Regions from separate parts of the Pseudoalteromonas sp. J2K-J599 genome, predicted to be linked through region 2. Evidence: predicted binding sites of a transcription regulator. Region 2 holds the regulator's gene; the other holds the start of a gene.
What was found. Region 2 encodes ArgR, which controls arginine synthesis, uptake and breakdown. Its sites were predicted from a motif close to ANTGAATANNTATTCANT; they were not measured.

Region 1 (3,427 bases), 1.3 Mb from region 2:
GTACCAAAGCCCTTGCTCATCAAAGCCTATAGAGCTAACAATGGGTAGGCGACCGATTTTAAGTAAATCATTAACAATAGAATCGTCGTTGCTTTTACATTTACCCACCAAGCAAAGCGCTTTTAGCTTTTGAGTGGCAGTAACACCTGCCTCAAAAAGGCTTAAGCCGACAGGCTTGTGCCCAGCACTAATAGCTTGAGTCATTAATTGTTTATTAGCGCAACCTGCAAGCGCACCCACTATATAAGGCATTTGCTCTGCTGGGCTAATACGTAATCCTTGGTGTTTAGCACTGGCAAAACCCGCTTGTTTTAACCATGTATCAACTAAAGCGCCACCGCCATGTACAATGACAAATTCATCATTTGTTTGCTCATTTAATACATCAAACAACGCTTTTGCTGCATTTTCTGTATTAAGTACTGCACCACCTAGTTTAATTACCCACGTTTTTTTACTCATTTAAAACGCTCCTTTTAATCCAGTGGTATGATCTAAATTCATAGAAATATTAATACACTGCAAAGCTTGTCCAGCAGCGCCTTTTAATAAGTTATCAATAGCAGACATAACAATTAACTGCGTTCCTTGTTGCTGCCAGCCAATATCAACAAATGGCTGCTTAGCTACACCTTTAATTGAAGGTACTTTATCGCCTAATAAACGAATTAATGGCTCGCTCGAAAGTACTTGATAAGCCGATGCAACGTTTTCCTTGGTAACGCCTGGCTTAAGCTGTACATAAATAGTTTCTAAAATACCGCGCGGAAAATTACCTAAGTGCGGTGTAAACAACACTTTGTGGCCAAGGTGTTGTTCAATTTCAGGGCCGTGGCGATGGTTAAACAAACCATAAGGTGCAAGCGACACTTCACAAAAATGCGTTCCTACACTGGCTTTACGCCCTGCGCCTGTAACGCCCGAAACCGCATTAATAATAATACTTTCGCTGCTCAATAAGCCTGCTTGCTTAAGCGGTTTTAGCGCATTAAGCGCTGCTGTTGGGTAACAGCCTGCAACAGCAATTAGCTTTGCATTAGCGATAGCATCATGGTTCCACTCAGCTAGACCGTAAGCCGCTTCATTTAAAAGCTCTGGATGTTGATGCTCAAAACCATAGTAAGTAACGTAGTCGTCATTGCTTGCTAAACGATAGCCACCAGATAAATCAAATACCTTTTTACCCATAGCTAAAAATTGCGGAGCTAGATCAACACTTACTTTGTGATCGGTACATAAGCATACGTAATCAGCATCACTTTGAATGTCATCAAAAGCTGATACGCTAAGAGGAAGTAAAGGACAGTCTAGTAAGCCAAGGTGCTCTGGGTATAAATCACTTAGCAATTTATTTTTATCTAAGCTACCCTCAGATACGTAACAGCCTGTTAAAGTTAAGTTTGGATGCTTAGCAACTAAACTTGCTAACTCTGCGCCGCTGTATCCGCTTGCGCCAATAATCACTACATTCATTTGTTACTCGTTATCTTAAAATTAATTACTACTTATCTATAATGTTCGCTTAAACTAGCTTAGACGCTAATTAAGTCTTTTTTATTAATGAATTTTGATTATCGTCGCATTATTTTCATGGCGTTACTTTTAATATATTTATGCTTAAAAAGTGAATTGATATTCATCATAAATACTTTTATATTGTTATGCAATTAAATTGAATAATAATTTTGGATTTTTTTATGCCTTTGCCTTCGTTTATTTCCATGTACCAACAATTGATTGCAGCCCCTTCTATTAGTGCTATTGAAGACGACCTGTGTATGAGCAATAAAAACGTAATTGAACTCCTAGCCAGTTGGTGCGAAACAATCGGTTTTACGTGTGAAATTATAGAATTAGAAGGAGGTAAAGGACGCTATAATTTATTAGCAAAACGCGGAGAAGGTGATGGCGGATTAATGCTAGCAGGTCATACCGACACAGTGCCTTTTGATGACAGTCGTTGGAACCATAATCCATTTAAACTTACCGAACTCGATAACAAATTGTATGGGCTAGGAAGTATTGATATGAAAGGCTTTTTTGCTTTTGTATTACAAGCGATTAGTGAACTTGATGAAAAGCAGCAAACTCAGCCTATTTTAATCCTTGCCACCGCCGACGAAGAAACAACGATGGCTGGTGCACAACAAATATGTAAGCACCCGAATTTAAAACCTGCGCGCTGTATAATAGGCGAACCTACTGATATGACGCCAGTATTTATGCACAAAGGCCATATGAGTACAGCAATAAGAGTGGTTGGTCGCTCTGGGCATAGCTCCGATCCCGAACGTGGTCTTAACGCCATTGAAGTAATGCATAAAGTGATTACAAAATTGATGATCTTAAAAGAACAATTAAAGCATAAGTATTCAATAAACCACTTCGAAATCCCTTATCCAACATTAAACTTAGGTAATATTCATGGCGGCGATAACGCGAATAGAATTTGTGGTTGCTGTGAAATGCATATAGATATGCGCCCATTACCAGGTTTAAGTGTACAAGAACTACAAGCATTAGTACTCGATGCAACGAAAGAGATAAATCAGCAATACCCAAATGCGGTGAGCGTTATTGATTTACATGAACCAATACCGGCATTTAGTGGGAGCACCGACAGTGCTTTAGTAAAAATGGCTGAAAAAATAGCGGGGCAAAAAGCGGTCGCGGTAAATTACTGCACTGAAGCGCCGTTTATCCAGCAACTCGGTTGTGAAACGATTGTAATGGGCCCAGGCTCAATTAACCAAGCACATCAGCCTGATGAATTTTTAGCGATGGAAAAAATAAAATCATCACAACAAATAATCACTGATCTTATAAAAGCAAATTGCTTTAGCTAATAAGATTACAATAAAGGCGCCAATTGGCGCCTTTATTAATACAGAACTAAGGCCTAATCACCTTTAACTTCTAAGTTAATAAACTTAACTAGTTCTTCAGGTTGCCCTACTAGCATCATAACTTGTTGGTTAATTTCCATCATAGTTTTACCTTCAGGTAGCTTTGCAGACACACTGAATGAATTTAAACCTTTCGCAAAGCTAGTTAAAGCCTCTGCAATATCTTCAGTTACAGGAGCTTGTTGTAACTGTTGTTCTAGCGTCATTTCCATTTGCTCAAGCGTCATACCTTGCTTTTCAAGCTCGCTTGATAGTAAATCTTTTAATTTACCTTGGTTATTTAAGGCAAAGCTAACATTACGCGGCTCTAATTTACTCATTGCTTGCATAACAAGTGTTTGCTGCTGTAATTCTTGTTCATACGTCAGCGGTTGATCACCCGCTTCTTGCTGCGCCTTGCTAATAGCCAATGAAGCATCCATTAACGCTTTTGAATTAGCTAAACCCATATCCATATTAAAACTAACAATGTCTTTTGCATCAAGCTTAACTACTACATCACTATTGCCAGACTCTTCATC
Region 2 (3,427 bases):
TCGTCGCTTTATTGGTTCGGCGTATGTTTATTCGCTTGTTATTGATGAACAAGAAATTGAAGTTGCTGCACAATATGGCCAGTCATTTGAAAATAATGATCAGGTTATAATAAAAATAAAACCTCACACGGTGAATTTTTTCGAATCGTAATTAATTTGTTATTCGCTGTGTTTTTATCTGTAAAACTAAGGAATAACAATGGCGCAAGCGCAATCAGGGATTTGTGCTGAAGCAAACTTACACGGTTTGCACTTATTTTTTAATGTGTTTGATGGTCAAGACGAATCACTTCGCGCAAAGTTAAAACAAGTAAGCGCTATAGAAGAAGAGTTTAGCGATCAATTTTCAGAATCAATGCTCTCTTGTATGGTTGCTATTGGTGCGCAATACTGGCCGCATATCCTCCCTGAATACATTCCAAGCGAATTACAGAGCTTTCCCAATATAACCCATAGCGATCACCAAATGAGCGTACAACCGTGCGATTTATTTGTGCAAATTCGCTCTGACCGTGAAGATGTTAACCATTTATTTGCGCTGCAAATTTTAAAATTATTTGCCCCTGATGTTGAGCTGGTGGAGCAAATTCGGAATTTTCGCTTTTTAGATGGTCGTGATTTTAACGGTTTTATTTATGGTGGCGACACCGCACATGGAAGAAAAAAGCGCGCTACGGCTTTAATCAGCAACCCTGGTAGCTTTGAAGATCAGGGGAGCTATATTCATGTTCAGCGTTATAAACATGATTTAACTATGTGGCAGCATTTATCATTGAGTGAGCAAGAGCAAATAATGGGACGTACGCGTCTTGATAACACGCTAATTACCCCAGCGATCGAAACCAGCCATGCTTCGCGAAGTGAGCTAAAAGACGAACACGGACAACCGCTACTATTAAATCAAAGCATGCCTTATGGCGACGTGTATGAGCAGGGAATGTTATCAATTACATGCGCTTGTACGGGCACCGCATTTGAAAAAGTACTTAATAGTCGTTTAGGGGAAGGGGATTGCTACGACCACTGGCTTGATTTTACTCAAGCCGATATGGGATCTGCTTTCTTTGCACCTTCAATAGGGTTTTTAAAACAAATTTAGTTTGCTATTAAACTGTATCAAATAAAATGCGAACACGTTCAAGTGTTACATCTATTTCAGATATTTTAGCAGGAGCGATAAAAATAGTATCGTCGCCTGCAATTGTTCCTAGTACGCCATCTGCTTTACCTAATGAATCTAATAAACGTGCAATAAGCTGAGCAGCACCTGGGCTGGTACGAATGATGATCATCATTTCGTTGTGCATAATGTCGATTACTAATTGGCGTAATGGGCTTTTAGCCGTAGGTACACCCATTTCAGCAGGTAAGCAGTAAACCATTTCTTGTTTGGCATTACGTGTGCGTACAGCGCCAAATTTACTTAACATGCGTGATACTTTACTTTGGCTTATATTGTCAAAACCTTGATCTTTTAACGCATCAACTATTTCGCCTTGAGAGCCAAAATTTTCTTCTTTTAATAGTGATTTAAATGCTTTTACCAGTGCTTCTTGTTTATCTTGTGGTTGCATAGTCTTTATTCGTTTTTGTTATTTATGCCGCAAATTCTACACAAAAATGAATAATTATGCAGCAGTTGTTTAGTTAACTTGCCAGTTTGATGCGTTAAATCACATAAGTTTACGACTATGGTCGAAAATATACTTGAAATAGACAGGATAAATTTGTTTTTAGTCGCTAATTTCATTATCTTAAGAGCCACAAATGTTTCCTACCTCAAATTACGGAGAATTCCAATGAAAGTTGCTGTATTAGGTGCTGCAGGCGGTATCGGCCAAGCGTTGTCTTTATTATTAAAAACAGGCTTACCAGCTGGCTCTGAATTATCACTTTATGATGTTGCACCAGTAGTACCAGGTGTTGCGGTTGACCTTTCTCACATCCCAACAGATGTTAAAGTTGCAGGCTTTGGCGCAGACGATTTAAATAAAGCGCTTGAAGGCTCTGACATCGTTCTTATCCCAGCGGGTATGCCGCGTAAACCAGGTATGGATCGTGCTGATTTATTCAATGTAAATGCTGGCATCATCAAAACGTTAGCAGAAGGCATTGTTGCCAGCTGTCCTAAAGCGTTAGTAGGTATTATTACTAACCCAGTAAATGGCACAGTTCCAATTGTTGCTGAAGTATTCAAAAAAGCAGGTACTTACGACGCTAAACGCGTATTCGGTATTACTACGCTTGACGTTATTCGTTCAGAAGCATTTGTTGCTGAACTTAAAGGCGTAGACGTAGCAACTGTAAAAGTACCAGTAATTGGTGGTCACTCAGGCACAACTATTCTGCCTCTACTTTCTCAAGTTGAAGGTGTTTCTTTCACTGATGAAGAAGTTGCTGCACTTACTCCACGTATCCAAAATGCGGGTACTGAAGTTGTAAATGCTAAAGCAGGCGGTGGTTCAGCTACGCTATCTATGGGTGCTGCTGCAGCTCGTTTTTGTATGTCTTTAGTTAAAGGCCTACAAGGTGAAGAAGTTGTAGATTACGCTTACGTTGCTGTTGAAAATGGCGATGCAGAGTACTTTGCACATCCAGTACGTTTAGGTAAAGACGGTGTAGAAGAAATTCTTTCTTACGGCGAACTAAGCGCATTTGAAACAAAAGCAAAAAATGACATGCTTGAAACTCTGAAAAAAGACATCAAAGAAGGTGTTGATTTCATGGCGTAATAGCCGCTTTAAGCAACAAAAAAGCCTGCATTTGCAGGCTTTTTTATTGCTCAGAATTAATGTCACACTGTGTAACTAGTTAAAACTAGTGGTCGCGGTCAACCGCAATACGGGCAAGGCTTATAAGTGCTTGCTTATAGTCAGACTCAGCTAAAAAGTCTAAACAGGCAATGGCTTTTTCGGCCTCAAGCTCTGCTTTTTGCATTGTAAACTCAAGCGCATTAGTTTGTTTTAGTGCAGTTAAAATTTCCTCTAAATGCTCCATACCATTACTGTGCTCTATTGCATCACGAATAAGCTGTGTTTGCTGCTCGCTACCATGTTGCATAGCATAAATAAGCGGAAGGGTTGGTTTGCCTTCAGCTAAATCATCGCCAATGTTTTTACCTAGCTGCTCAGCATCTGCATTGTAATCGAGTACGTCATCTACTAGTTGAAACGCAGTACCTAAATGCATACCGTATAGGTTTAGTGCATCAAGTGTCGCTTGGTCTTGCTCTGTGATAATGGCAGCAAGGCCTGTAGCTGCTTCAAATAATTTAGCCGTTTTAGAGTAAATAACCTGCATATAGCTGGCTTCAGTCGTATCTGGGTCATTGCAGTTCATCAGCTGCAATACTTCACCTTCAGCAATAATGTTTGTTGCATCGGCAAGTACTTGCATAATCTGCATTTTTCCAAGGCCAACCATAAGC

Region 1: the regulator ArgR is predicted to act here: its motif matches at 1,624-1,641, upstream of argC (N-acetyl-gamma-glutamyl-phosphate reductase).

Annotation. Positions count from the first base shown of each region.
Region 1 covers NZ_CM200271.1:860,156-863,582, reverse strand. Annotated here, with positions in the region: gene argB (acetylglutamate kinase) at 1-462, opposite strand, end outside; gene argC (N-acetyl-gamma-glutamyl-phosphate reductase) at 463-1,473, opposite strand; gene argE (acetylornithine deacetylase) at 1,698-2,846, shown strand; gene AC5NT5_RS03880 (aq_1923 C-terminal domain) at 2,900-3,427, opposite strand, start outside.
Region 2 covers NZ_CM200271.1:3,297,091-3,300,517, reverse strand. Annotated here, with positions in the region: gene AC5NT5_RS14870 (ABC transporter ATP-binding protein) at 1-151, shown strand, start outside; gene AC5NT5_RS14865 (Dyp-type peroxidase) at 200-1,099, shown strand; gene argR (transcriptional regulator ArgR) at 1,107-1,574, opposite strand; gene mdh (malate dehydrogenase) at 1,800-2,732, shown strand; gene ispB (octaprenyl diphosphate synthase) at 2,818-3,427, opposite strand, start outside.